DNA from 3 places in the Kitasatospora sp. NPDC036993 genome. Region 2 is predicted to be linked to each of the others. Evidence: riboswitches for the same ligand, from Rfam matches in the RefSeq annotation. Region 2 holds a riboswitch; each other region holds the start of a gene.
What was found. Region 2 has a riboswitch for S-adenosylmethionine ahead of ACZ7C5_RS24710 (aminotransferase class V-fold PLP-dependent enzyme). Riboswitches for the same ligand answer to the same signal wherever they lie in the genome.
Positions count from the first base shown of each region.

Region 1: another riboswitch for S-adenosylmethionine. It lies ahead of thrC (threonine synthase); the one in region 2 lies ahead of ACZ7C5_RS24710 (aminotransferase class V-fold PLP-dependent enzyme).
Region 3: another riboswitch for S-adenosylmethionine. It lies ahead of ACZ7C5_RS30255 (IclR family transcriptional regulator); the one in region 2 lies ahead of ACZ7C5_RS24710 (aminotransferase class V-fold PLP-dependent enzyme).

Region 1 is NZ_JBVJRP010000013.1:154,705-159,331, forward strand. It holds gene ACZ7C5_RS26980 (MoaD/ThiS family protein) at 248-526, opposite strand; gene thrC (threonine synthase) at 562-1,869, opposite strand; SAM riboswitch class I at 1,887-2,022, opposite strand; gene ACZ7C5_RS26990 (glucosyl-3-phosphoglycerate synthase) at 2,134-3,198, shown strand; gene ACZ7C5_RS26995 (alpha,alpha-trehalose-phosphate synthase (UDP-forming)) at 3,237-4,627, shown strand, end outside.
Region 2 is NZ_JBVJRP010000011.1:251,140-255,766, reverse strand. It holds gene ACZ7C5_RS24720 (response regulator) at 129-554, shown strand; gene trpD (anthranilate phosphoribosyltransferase) at 667-1,743, shown strand; SAM riboswitch class IV at 1,852-1,970, shown strand; gene ACZ7C5_RS24710 (aminotransferase class V-fold PLP-dependent enzyme) at 2,023-3,402, shown strand; gene ACZ7C5_RS24705 (Lrp/AsnC family transcriptional regulator) at 3,430-3,711, opposite strand; gene ACZ7C5_RS24700 (rhomboid family intramembrane serine protease) at 3,753-4,535, opposite strand.
Region 3 is NZ_JBVJRP010000017.1:147,649-152,275, forward strand. It holds gene ACZ7C5_RS30245 (GlxA family transcriptional regulator) at 1-892, opposite strand, end outside; gene ACZ7C5_RS30250 (NADP-dependent oxidoreductase) at 962-1,912, shown strand; gene ACZ7C5_RS30255 (IclR family transcriptional regulator) at 1,974-2,687, opposite strand; SAM riboswitch class I at 2,887-3,031, opposite strand; gene ACZ7C5_RS30260 (cytochrome P450) at 3,205-4,605, shown strand.

The DNA of each region.
Region 1 (4,627 bases), on a different contig from region 2:
GCGGACGAATTACTCAAATGCCTGCGGGAATTCTGACATCCGCCTGACATGTTTTACGGTCCGTGCCCAGCAGCCGGACTCCCCGGGCCGAGCACTGCGGGGGCCGAAAGGGAAACCCTGTTCCCAGCCGAGCCACACTCTACTCCGACTCGAACCGGAAATATTCCCGCGGGAATGCAAGCGGTCGCCCGCGCGTACGGAGAACGGAATTCCGTACGCGCGGGCGACCGCGGGTGCTCGCGCCGGCTCAGCAGCCGCCGGCCACCGCCGGGATGATCGAGACGCCGGCGCCGTCCTTGATCTCGGTCGCCAGGCCCTCGGCGAAACGCACGTCGTCGTCGTTCACGTAGACGTTCACGAAGCGGCGGAGCTTGCCGGTGTCGTCCAGGATGCGGGCCGAGATGCCCGCGTGGTTCTTCTCCAGGTCGGCGATGACCTCGGCCAGGGTGGCACCCTCGGCGGTCACCTCGGCGGCGCCGCCGGTGTAGGTGCGCAGGATGGTGGGGATGCGGACGTTGGCGCTCATGACTCTCCTTGCGGGGGTGGGGCCTGACGGGTGGTTCAGAGGGACGCGAGGCCGGCGGCGCGGAAGGAGTCCAGCGTCGGGCGGATGACGGCGGTCATCCCGGCGTCGGAGACGGCGTCCAGGGTCTTCAGGCCGTCACCGGTGTTGATCGCGACGGTCTCCTTGGCCGGGTCCAGCTGCCCGGTCTCGACCAGCTTCTTCAGCACGCCGACGGTCACCCCGCCCGCGGTCTCGGCGAAGATGCCCTCGGTGCGCGCCAGCAGCCGGATCGCCGCCACGACCTCCGCGTCCGTGACGTCCTCCACCGCGCCACCGGTGCGGCGGGCGATGTCCAGCACGTACGGACCGTCAGCCGGGTTGCCGATCGCCAGCGACTTGGCGATGGTGTCCGGCTTCACCGGCTTGATCACGTCCCGGCCGGCCTTGAACGCGGCCGACACCGGCGAGCAGCCCTCGGCCTGGGCGCCGAAGATCCGGTACGGCCGGTCCTCGACCAGGCCGAGCCTGATCAGCTCCTGGAGGCCCTTGTCGATCTTCGTCAGCTGCGAGCCCGAGGCGATCGGGATCACGATCTGCTCCGGCAGCCGCCAGCCGAGCTGCTCGCAGATCTCGTACGCCAGCGTCTTGGAACCCTCGCCGTAGTACGGCCGCAGGTTCACGTTGACGAAGCCCCAGCCCTCGCCGGCCGAGTCACCGATCAGCTCCGAGCAGAAGCGGTTCACGTCGTCGTAGTTGCCCTCGATGCCGACCAGCTCGCCGCCGTACACCCCGGCCATGACGACCTTGCCCTGCTCCAGGTCGTGCGGGATGAACACGCAGGACTTGAAACCGGCCCTGGCCGCCGCCGCGCCCACCGCACCGGCCAGGTTGCCTGTGGAGGAGCAGGACAGCGTGGTGTACCCGAACGCCCTGGCCGCCTCGATGGCACAGGCCACCACGCGGTCCTTGAACGAGTGGGTCGGGTTCCCGGAGTCGTCCTTGATGTGCAGCTGGGCGGTGAAACCGAGCTCGCGGCCCAGGTTGTCCGCCTTCACCAGCGGGGTCCACCCCGGGTTCAGGTTCGGCTTGGAGGCGACGTCGGCCGGGACCGGCAGCAACGGCGCGTAGCGCCAGATCGACGCCGGGCCGGCCTCGATCCGCTTGCGCAGCTCCTCGGCGGCCTCACCGCCGAACTCGTAGGCGATCTCCAGCGGGCCGAAGCACTCCAGGCAGGCGAAGCTGGGGCCGAGCGGGAAGCGGGTGCCGCACTCCCGACAGGACAGGGCGGCGGCGGGGCCGAGGTCGACGGATGGGGGTCCCCCCGGCCGACGGCTGGGGGAGGGTGCGGCGATGTCGATAGCCATGGTGGCGGAGGCCTCTCTCCTCATCTTCCCCGTGGCGCGGTCGCGGCACGGGACGGAATTGGCACCTGTCCCGCCGGGGGCCGTCGAGGACGGCCGGGCGAGAAGGTTGCCGGGACGTCAACGGGCCGTTCCCTCAGTCCCTCTGGATGAGCTTGTGAAATTGTGGTGGTGCTCGGCGGCGACCCCGGCGTGCAAAGGTCCGACCGCTGTACGAAGACTGTATCCGAAGGCGTCAACTCCGAACGGGACCGTCCGCCAAGCGAGATGACCCGTCCCACCCGACTCGCCGAGGAGACCTCCGTGCCCGCCGAACCGACCTCCGAGCTCCTCCCGCAGGCGGCGTCCTGGCTGCACCGCCGCTCCTGGAGCGCGGCCGACCGGCCGGTCCACACCCTCCTCGCGGCCAAGGAGCGCACCGGCCGCACCGTCAGCGTCGTCCTCCCCGCCCTGGACGAGGAGGCCACCGTCGGCGACATCGTCCGCATCATCCGCCGCGAGCTGATGGAACGCCTCCCGCTGGTCGACGAGCTCGTCGTCGTGGACTCCGGCTCGACCGACGCCACCGCCGCCGTCGCCGCCGAGGCCGGCGCCCGGGTGGAACACCGCGACCGGATCCTCCCCCGCCTGCCCGCCGTCCCCGGCAAGGGCGAGGTCCTCTGGCGCTCCCTGCTGGTCACCCGCGGCGACATCGTCTGCTTCGTCGACGCCGACCTGCGCGAGTTCGACCCGGCGCTCGTCTCCGGCATCGTCGGCCCGCTGCTGACCGACGAGTCCATCCAGCTGGTCAAGGCCATGTACGACCGCCCCCTGGAGTCGGAGGGCGCCGTCCTGCCCGCCGGCGGCGGCCGGGTCACCGAACTCGTCGCCCGCCCCCTGCTCAACCTCCACTGGCCGGAGCTGGCCGGCTTCGTCCAGCCGCTCGGCGGCGAGTACGCGGCCCGCCGCCCGCTGCTCGAACGGCTGCCCTTCCCCACCGGCTACGGCGTCGAACTCGGCCTCCTGGTCGACGCCCTGGAACTGGCCGGCCTGGACGCCCTGGCCCAGGTGGACGTCGGCGTCCGGCACCACCGCCACCAGGACGGCCAGGCCCTCGGCCGGATGGCCGCCACCATCTACCGGACCGCCCTCGAACGCCTCGACCGCGCCCACCGCCTCAAGGCCTCCGCCGACCTCGTCCGCCCCCACCTCACCCAGTTCACCCGCGCCCCGGAGACCCTCTCCCAGCCTTCGGCCGGGGGGACCCCCATCTTCACGCCCCGCACCTACGAGATCACCGCCCTGGAACGGCCCCCGATGCACACCGTCCCCGAGTACGCCACTCGGCACTGACACGTTTGCCACCCCACACCCCCGGCAACATCCCAACCATGGGCGATCTCACGACCAACCGTTCGAGTGCGACCGGCACCGCCCCCGTCCTGGTGGCCTCCAACCGGGGACCGGTGTCCTTCAGCACCTCCGACGACGGCACGCTGACCCTGCGACGCGGCGGCGGCGGCCTGGTATCCGGCCTCTCCGCCATCGAGGACCCGAACGCCGTCTGGGTCTGCGCCGCCCTCAACGACTCCGACCGCAGAGCCGCCGCCGAGGCCCCCCACGGCCGCCTCGACCTGGCCGGCCACGACGTCGGCGGCCAGGCCGTACGCATGCTGGACATCGACCCCCGCACCTTCGCCCGCGCCTACAACGGCGTCGCCAACTCCACCCTCTGGTTCGTCCACCACCTGCTCTACGCGACCCCCACCGCGCCCGCCTTCGACGCCGGGTTCCGCACCGAGTGGGCCGCCTACCTGGCCTACAACGAGGCCTTCGCCGAAGCCCTGGCCGCCGAAGCCGCCCCGGGCGCCGCCGTCCTCGTCCAGGACTACCACCTCTCGCTGGTCCCGGCCCTGCTCCGGGAGGCCCGCCCCGACCTGCGCACCGGCCACTTCTCGCACACCCCCTGGGCGCCGCCCGAGTACTACCGGATGCTGCCCGACGACGTCGGCAGGGCCGTCCTGACCGGCATCCTGGGCGCCGACCGGGCCGGCTTCCTGACCCACCGCTGGGCCCGCGCCTTCGCCGCCTGCTGCGAGGACCTCCTCGGGGCGACCGTCGACCACGACGCGCTCACCGTCACCTTCGAAGGCCGCACCACACGCCCCCAGCCTTCGGCCGGGGGGACCCCCACTCGGCGAACTACACGCCTCGGCGTCCACGCCCTCGGGGCCGACGCCGACTTCCTGCGCGAACGCGCCCACCGCCCCGACGTCGACGAGCGCCTCGCCGCGCTCCGCGAGGCCGTCGGCGACCGCCGCACCATCGTCCGGGTCGACCGCACCGAACTGAGCAAGAACATCGTCCGCGGCCTCCAGGCGTACCGGCACCTGCTCCGCACCCGCCCCGAGTGGCACGACCGGGTGGTGCACATCGCCTTCGCCTACCCGTCCCGCACCGACCTCGCCGAGTACCGGAACTACACCGCCGCCGTCCAGGACCTCGCGGCCGCCATCGACGAGGAGTTCGCCACCCCCACCTGGCGGCCGCTGATCCTGCACGTCGACGACGACTTCCCGCGCTCCCTCGCCGCCTACCGGCTGGCCGACGTCGCCCTGGTCAACCCCATCCGCGACGGCATGAACCTGGTCGCCAAGGAGGTGCCCGTGGTCTCCGACCACGGCTGCGCCCTCGTCCTCTCCCGCGAGGCCGGCGCCCACGCCGAACTCAAGGACGACGCCCTCACCGTCAACCCCTACGACGTCATCGCCACCGCGGAGGC
Region 2 (4,627 bases):
GGCGGGTGAGCCGGGGGCGCGGCGGGTTGGCGAGGAACGTGCGCGAGGGGGACTCGGCGGAGGGTGATCGGGAGTAGCATCCGGATCAGGCGAACGTGGTCCGGATCACACTTGAGGGAGCAGGGTCCATGGCGTACACGACCGATGAGACGCTCACCGTCCTCGTCTACAGCGACGACCGCAACACCCGTGAGCAGGTGCTGACGGCGCTCGGCCGCCGGCCCGCCGAGGATCTTCCGGAACTGTCCTACCTGGAGTGCGCGACCACCCCCGCGGTGCTCAAGGCACTGGAGAAGGGGGGCGTCGACCTCTGCGTGCTGGACGGCGAGGCGGTGCCGGCCGGCGGGCTGGGCCTCGGGCGGCAGCTGAAGGACGAGATCTACGGCTGCCCGCCGGTGCTGGTGCTGATCGGCCGGCCGCAGGACTCCTGGCTCGCCGCCTGGAGCCGGGCCGACGCCGCCATCTCCCACCCGGTGGACCCGGTGGCGCTGGCCGGGGCGGCCGCCACCCTGCTGCGGGCGCGGCTGGCGAAGCGGACTCCGGCCGTCCGCTGACCGACGTCCGGTGGGCGAGAAGAGCGGCCGTCGCGGCGGCTCCGCTCGATAGGCTGGCTCCATCCGTACGGACGTCCCCCCGCGCGGGGAACCGACAACAGTGGAGTCAGCCATGGTGAACGTGAACCCTGCGAACGGCGGTAGCGACCCCGTGCAGGTGGTCCGCACCTGGCCGGACCTCCTGGCGGCGCTGTTGCAGGGGGAGGACCTCGACCGTTCGTCCACCGCGTGGGCGATGGACCGGATCATGAGCGGCGAGGCGTCCCCCGTCCAGGTGGCCGGGTTCATGATCGCGCTGCGGGCCAAGGGCGAGTCGGTCGACGAGATCGCCGGCCTGGTCGACGCGATGTACGAGCACGCCGAGCCGCTGGAGATCCCCGGTCCCGCGGTGGACATCGTCGGCACCGGTGGCGACCGGGCGAAGACCGTCAACATCTCCACCATGTCGGCGATCGTCGCGGCGGCCGCCGGCGCCAAGGTGGTCAAGCACGGCAACCGGTCGGCCTCGTCCACCAGCGGCTCCTCGGACGTGCTGGAGAAGCTCGGGGTGGCGCTGGACCTGTCCGCCCGGCGGGTGGCCGAGGTGGCCGAGGAGGTCGGGCTCACCTTCTGTTTCGCGGCGAAGTTCCACCCCTCGATGCGGCACGCCGCCACCGCCCGGCGCGACCTCGGGGTGCCGACCGCCTTCAACATCCTCGGTCCGCTGACCAATCCGGCCAAGGTCAAGGCCCACGCCATCGGCTGCTTCGACACCCGGCTGGCCGGGCTGATCGCCGGGGTGCTGGCCGGGCGGGGCGCGACGGCACTGGTCTTCCGCGGCGACGACGGGCTGGACGAGCTGACCATCACCACCACCTCGCAGGTGTGGGTGGTGCGCGACGGGGTGGTCACCGAGACCTCCTTCGACCCGCGGGACGTCGGCATCGAGCTGGTCGGCATCGAGGCGCTGCGCGGGGCGGACGCCTCGTACAACGCCGAGGTCGCGCGGCGGGTGCTGGCGGGGGAGCACGGGCCGGTGCGGGACGCCGTCCTGCTGAACACGGCGGCGGCGCTGGTCGCGGTCGACCTGGGCGACGCGCCGCTCCCCGAGCAGCTGGCGGCGGGCATGGCGCGGGCGGCGAAGGCGATCGACTCCGGTGCCGCGCAGGACCTGCTGCGGCGCTGGTCGGAGGCCACCAGCCGGATCTGAGACGGCAGTTGGGGAGCCCGGGCCGGCGCACCGGCCCGGGCTCCGGTGCTGTCCGGATGCTGGATGTCCGTTTGACCGACCGCTGGACGCGGCCTAGAGTCTTCGCCAGGTCATGAGTGACAGCGCGAAGCCCCAGCTTGCTGTCCGGCAACCCTCCGTCCGTGGCGGGGTGCCCTGGGTGAGGACCGGGTCGTCACGGCAAACCGTCCGTGCGGCAAGCGCGGACACCCGACGACTAGCACTCCCGGGGGTCCCATACCCCCCAAGGAGTGCGTTCTCATGTCCCTGGCCACCGAAATCTGCGCCCCGCTCGCCGTCCTCGGCTCCGACGTCCAGGTCCCGCTCGCCAGTGGTGAGAAGGTCGGCTACGCGGCGCTCGACTACGCGGCCAGCTCGCCGGCCCTCCAGCGGGTGTGGGACGACGTCGCCGCCTACGCGCCGTACTACGGCAGCGTGCACCGCGGGGCCGGGTACCTCTCGCAGCTGTCCACCGACCTGTTCGAGCAGAGCCGCCGCACCGTCGGCGAGTTCCTCGACCTGCGCGAGGGCGACCAGGTGGTCTTCACCCGGGCCACCACCGACTCGCTCAACCTGCTGGCCGCCGCCGTTCCGGCCGGCACCCGGGTGTTCGCCTTCGAGACCGAGCACCACGCCTCGCTGCTGCCCTGGGCGCACGCCGGACTGGGCGTCACCTACCTGCGCGCGCCGCGTTCGCGGGCCGAGGCGGTGGCCGCGCTGGACGCCGCGCTCGCCGAGGCGCCCGAGGGCCCCAAGCTGCTCTGCGTCACCGGCGCCTCCAACGTGACCGGCGAGCTGTGGCCGGTCGCCGAGCTGACCGCGACCGCCCACCGGCACGGCGCCCGGGTGGTGCTGGACGCCGCCCAGCTGGCACCGCACCACCGGGTCTCGGTGCGCGAGCTGGACGTCGACTGGATCGCCTTCTCCGGCCACAAGATCTACGCGCCGTTCGGCGCCGGCGTGCTGGCCGGCCGGGCGGACTGGCTGGACGCGGCCGAGCCGTACCTGGCCGGCGGCGGGGCGACCAGGACGGTGGCCAGGGAGACCGACGGCTCGGTGGCCGTGCAGTGGCACACCGGTCCGGCCCGGCACGAGGCCGGCTCGCCGAACGTCATCGGCGCCTACGCGATCGCCTCGGCCTGCCGGGCGCTGACCGAGGCCGGCTTCGACGCGCTGGAGGCCCGCGAGGAGCGGCTGGTCGCCCGGCTCACGGCGGGGCTGGCGGAGATCCCGCAGGTCAAGGTGCTCAACCTGTTCGGCGAGGGCTCGGCCCGGGTGGGCGTGCTGTCCTTCGTCGTCCAGGGCTGGAACAGCTCGCACTTCTCGGCCGCGCTGTCCGCCGAGTACGGCATCGGGGTGCGCGACGGCCTGTTCTGCGCCCACCCGCTGGTGCGCACCCTGCTCGGGGACGAGGACGTGGCCCCGTCGGAGTGCGGTGCGCCGGAGCCCTCGCTGCCGGGCGAGCGCAGCCTGAACGCGATCCGGGTGAGCTTCGGCGCCGGGACGCCGGACGAGCACGTCGACCGCTTCCTGACGGCCGTCCGGGAGCTGGTCACGGACGGCGCGAGCTGGAACTACCGCAACGAGGGCGGGCGTTGCGTCGCGACCGTGCAGATCGACAGGGCGCGTCGGGAGGGCTGAGCCCCGAAGGAGAGACCCCGCGCCCCGCTACTCGTCCAGGCCGAGGGCGAAGGCGGCTTCCAGGTCGTGCTGGGAGTAGGTGCGGAAGGCGATCTGGGTCTCGGTGTCGGCCACGCCCGGGACCTTGTTCAGCCGGCCGGGGATGACCTCGGCCAGGTCGTCGTGGTGGCGGACCCGCACCATCGCCACCAGGTTGTAGCCACCGGTCACCGAGTAGACCTCGCTGACGCCCTCGATGGCGGCGATGGACTCGGCGATCTCCGGGATGCGGTCGACACTGGTCTTGATCAGGACGATGGCGGTGATCACGGTTCGGGCTCCTTTGTGAGGTGCCGCCAGCGTATCGGGCGTCAGCCGGGCCGTCGCGGGGGGTGGCGGACCGCGGTACAGGCGTAGAGGAACCCAGCCGAGAAGCCGATCACGTGCACCAGGTAGGCGACCCCGGGGCCGGCCGAGTGCACCGACCACCACTGCAGGGCGAACCAGAGGCCGAGCACCAGCCAGGCGGGGAAGCGCAGCGGCAGGAAGAACAGCAGCGGGACGAGGGTGGTGACCCGGGCCCGAGGGTGGAAGCGCAGATAGGCCCCGAGGACGGCGGAGATCGCCCCGGACGCCCCGATGAGCACCCGGGTGGAACCCGGCGAGTGCGCCTCGGCGAGCGCGAAGCCGTACGTGCTCACGCTTCCGGCGGCGAGGTAGAAGAGGGCGTACCTGACCCGGCCCAGCCGCCGTTCGACGGTGGGGCCGAAGACGTGGAGGAAGAGCAGGTTGCCCAGCAGGTGCAGCCAGCCCGCGTGGAGGAAGAGCCCGGTGAGGACGGACAGGGACGGGTGCTTGCCCGGGGTCGGGGCGGCCGGGCAGCCGGGGACCGGGTCGGGGGCCTCGGCCAGCTGCTCGGCGGTCAGCGGCCGTCCGGCCAGCAGCTCGGCGGGGACGGCGCCCCAGCGCTGCTCGTACCGCTGCTCCGCGCAGACCCTGGCCTGGCCGGTGCCGTACAGCGGGTTGAGGCCGGCCGCCGGGGCGAACAGGAAGACCAGGGTGTTGAGCGCGATCAGGGCGTAGCTGACCACGGGGACGGGCACCGCCGGGCGGTCGCCCCGGGCAGCGGTGTGGTCGGGGGCCGCGAGCGCCATGCGGCCAAGCATCCCTCCGGGCGCCGCAGGTGACACCGTGGTTTACGGCAGGTGGACTAGCCCGGGTGTTCAGGCAACCGGTGGTCGCGACG
Region 3 (4,627 bases), on a different contig from region 2:
CGAAGCCGATCTCCGTCGCGATCCGGTCGACCGGGAGGTCGCTGGTCTCCAGCAGGTGGCGGGCACGGTGCACCCGCTGCTGGATCAGCCAGCGGCCGGGGCTCGTCCCGGTCTCCTCGTGGAAGCGGCGGGCGAAGGTGCGCGGGCTCATCCGGGCGTGCGCGGCCAGCTCCCGCAGGGCGAGCGGCCGGTCGAGGTGTTCCAGCGCCCAGGCCTGGGTGGCGGCGGTGCCGTTGGCGCCCTCCGGGGGCATCGGCTGTTCGATGTACTGGGCCTGGCCGCCCTCGCGCCAGGGCGGCACCACGCAGTGCCGGGCGATCCGGTTGGCGACGGCGCTGCCGTGGTCCGAGCGCACCACGTGCAGGCACACGTCAAGCCCGGAGGCGGCGCCGGCCGAGGTGAGCACGTCGCCGTCGTCGACGAACAACACGTCGGGGTCCAGGGCGACTTGGGGGTACATCCGACGGAAGACCTGTGCCACGGACCAGTGGGTGGTGGCGGGGCGCCCGTCCAGCAGACCGGCGGCGGCCAGCGCGAACGCGCCGGTGCAGATGGAGACCAGGCGGGTGCCGGGGCGGATCCGGGCGAGGGCCGCGCGCACCGGCTCCGGCAGCTCGGCGGTGACGTGGCGCAGGTCGTACGGCGGGAGGATCACCGTGTCGGCGCTCTCCAGCGCCTCGGGCCCGTGCCCGACGGTGATCGTGAAGTCGGCGTCGGTCCCGACCGTCCGGTCGTCCGTCGCCGCGCACGTCACCACCTCGTACGCCCCCGGCACTCCGGGGAAGACCCGGTTGGGGATGCCCAGCTCGAAGGGGTAGACGCCGTCGAGGGCGAGGACGACGACCCGGTGCGGCGGCCGGTCACCGGGGTCACGGGGTTCGATCGCAGCCATGGCATGATTCTATCGTTCTTTGGCAATCTTGCCATTTCCCAGGTCAGGGCCGTGCCGCAGGCTGGATCCATGACCAGGAACACCATGCGCACCATCACCCAGACCACCCTCGGCGACCCGGACGTCCTCCACCAGGCCGAGGCCGAGCGCCCCGAACCCGGCGTCGGCCAGGTCCTCGTGGCCGTCCACGCCGCCGGGGTCAACCCCACCGACTGGAAGCACCGCCGGCACGGCTACTTCCTCGGCCAACCCCCGTTCACCCTCGGCTGGGACGTCTCCGGCACCGTCGAGGCGGTCGGCCCCGGCGTCTCGCTCCTCGCCCCGGGCGACGAGGTGTTCGGCATGCTGCCCTACCCGCACGGCGCCGGCGCGCACGCCGAATACGTCACCGGCCCCGCCAGGGCCTTCGTGCCCAAGCCCGCCGCACTGAGCCACGTCGAGGCGGCCGCGCTGCCGCTCGTGTCGCTCACCGCCTGGCAGGCCCTCGTCGACACCGCACGGGTCCGGCCCGGGCAGCGGGTCCTGGTGCACGCGGCGGCCGGCGGCGTGGGGCACGTCGCCGTACAGATCGCCAAGGCGCGCGGCGCGTACGTCATCGGCACGGCGTCCGCCGCCAAGCACGACGTCGTCCGGGGCCTGGGCGCGGACGAGGTGATCGACTACCGCACCGCGGACTTCGTGAAGGAGGCCCGCGACATCGACGTGGTGCTCGACCCGCTGGGCGGGGAGGACCGGCTGCGCTCGCTGGAGACGCTCAGGCCCGGCGGCGTCCTGGTGTCGATCCTGCCCCAGGGCCTGGAGGGCCTGGCCGAACGCGCCGCCGAGCTGGGCGTGACGGCGAAGACCATGATCGTCGAGCACGACCAGGCAGGCATGGCGGCGATCGCCGCCCTCGCCGAGTCCGGGCAGCTGCGCGCGCACGTCTCCGGCACGTACCCGCTCGCCGAGGCCGCCGGTGCCCACGCCGAGGGTGAGACGGGCCGGGTCGTGGGGAAGCTGGTGCTCACCGTCCGCCCGTAGCGGCCGCCCTCCGCACCGCACGGCCCCGTCTGGCGCCGCGCGGTGCGGGCAGGAGGGCGGGTCAGACGTTGCGCAGCGCGTCGGTCAGGTGCTCGGCCGCCTCCAGGACGGCCCGGGAGAGCTGGGCGCCGGGGTGCCGGGTGAGCCGCTCGATGGGGCCGGAGACGGAGACGGCGGCCACCACGCGGTTGGAGGGCCCGCGCACCGGGGCGGACACCGAGGCGACGCCGGGCTCGCGCTCGCCGATGGACTGGGCCCAGCCCCGGCGCCGTACGCCGCTCAGCGCGGTGGCGGTGAAGCGGGCGCCCTGGAGGCCCCGGTGGAGGCGCTCGGGCTCCTCCCAGGCGAGCAGGATCTGGGCGGCGGAGCCGACCTTCATGGGCAGGGTGACGCCGACCGGGACGGTGTCGCGCAGGCCGGAGAGCCGCTCGGCGGCGGCCACGCAGATCCGGATCTCGCCCTGTCTGCGGTAGAGCTGGGCGCTCTCGCCGGTCAGGTCGCGCAGCTGGGTGAGGACCGAGCCGGCCGCGGCCAGCAGGCGGTCCTCGCCGGCGGCCGCCGAGAGCTCGCCGAGCCGGGGGCCGAGGGTGAACCGGCCCTGCAGGTCACGGCTGACCAGGCGGTGGTGCTCCATCGCGACGGCCAGCCGGTGCGCGGTGGGCCTGGCCAGGCCGGTCGCGCTCACCAGGCCGCCCAGGGTGGTGGGCCCGGCCTCCAGGATGCCGAGGATCGAGGTGACCTTGTCGAGCACGCCGACGCCGCTCGTGTTGTCCATGGGTGGGTACTCCAGTCTCAATGCCCGTGAGCGGCGGGTGGGTTCCGCTCACGGACGGCTCCTGGCGGGGAGCAGGGGGGGATCAGCGAGGACGGGCCGGGGAAGTCGGCCGATAGCCTGCGCCGGGCACGAGACGGGTACGCGGAAGGGCCGGGGCGGGAAGCGCCCGGGCGAAGGACAGCACAGAGAGCACCGTGTCTCCTCATCTTTTCCCGCGCCACATTGGCGGCAGGCCGGAGTTGGCACTGACCCCGGACGGCACCGGCGCGTACTTCGGACGCCGGGTCGAACGGGGAGTTGCCGGGGCTTCGTAGGGCCGGTCCCTCCACCCCTCTGGATGATTCGTTGGGAACCATACAAGATTCCCCGGGCTGGTCGCCAAATGGTTTCCGCTCCCGGCCGCGGGGGCGGCGTTGCGCCGACGGCCCGCGGCCCGGTGCGGGAAGAATCCGGCGGGGCGCGTCCGGCTCGGCGAATCCGTCGGGGCGAATCCATCGGGCCGCCCCGAGGAGGTCCGATGAACATCCCCGGTCCCGCGCCCCGCCCGGACGGCGGGACGGGCGCCGTCGCACGGGCCGGCGGCCTGCACGCCTACCAGCTGTGGCTGCACGCCGAGTACGGACCGGTCGTACGGTTCCAGCTGCCCGGCGCCGAGACCGCCGTGTCGATCGCCGATCCGGTGCTGCTGGAGGCCACCGCCCACCTCGACGAGCGGCCGCGGCGGCTGTTCTCGTTCCTGGACCCGCTGTTCGAGACGGGCAACCTCCAGACGCTCCCGGCCGAGGAGCACACCCCGTGGCGTCGGCTGCTGCTCACCACCCTGGCCGGACGGCCCTCGCACGAACGGCACTTGGCCCGTTTCACCTCCCTGGCCACCGGGCTCGCCGACCGCTGGGCCGCCCTGCCCGCCGACCACGCCGTCCGGCTCCAGCGGGAACTCACCGGTGTCTCGCTGCGGATGATCCGCGCCTTCGCCCTGGGCGGCGGGTCCGAGGACCCGACCGGCGGGGTCGACGACCCAACCGGCGTGGCCGAGGACCCGGACGGCGTGGTCGAGGCCTTCGAGGTGGTGCTCACCGACTACCTGGAACGCCTCTACCACGTCCCGTCAGGGCAGGCCCCGGAGCGGCGCGCCGAACGGACCGCCCAAGCGCTCGCCCACCTGCGGAGCACGGTCGACCGGGTGATCGCGGCGCACCGCCCCGGCCTCCCCGGCGACCGCAGCGACCTGATCGGCGCCCTCGTCGAGGCCGGCGAGAGCCCCGCGCGGATCCGCGACACCGTCCTCGCGACGCTGCTGGCCGCCCACCACACCACCGGCGTCGCCGTCTCCTGGACCCTGCACCTGCTCGCCGGGCACCCGGCGGCGGCCGAGCGCGTCACCGCGGAACTCGACCGCGTCCTCGGCGACCGCCCCGCGCCGGAGTACGCCGACCTGCACCGCCTGCGCTACCTGGACATGGCCCTGCGGGAGTCGCTGCGCCGCTACCCGCCCGGCCCCTACGGCGCCCGGCTGACCACCGACCCGCTGACCGTCGGCCGGTACACGGTCCCCGCCGGGGCGGTGGTCTTCTACCCGTTCTGGGCGGTCCACCTGAACCCCGCCTACTGGCCGGAGCCGGAGCGGTTCCGGCCCGAGCGGTTCACCCCGGAGGAGTCGGCCGGGCGTCCGCGGCTGGCCTGGATCCCGTTCGGCCTGGGGCCGCGCAGCTGCGAGGGGGCCGCGCTTGCCAGGGTGGAGGCCCTGGTGCTGCTGGCCGTCCTGCTCAGGCGCTTCCGCTTCCGGCCGGAGCCGGGCCACCGGGTGGTCCCGGTCGAACGGTTCGTCCTGTGGGCCGCCGACGACATCCGGATGCTGGTGACGCCCCGGAGCGGCTCCGGACCCCACAGCCCGGAGCCGACGGCCAGGCAGCCGTAGAACCTGGGCGACTCCCGCCCTT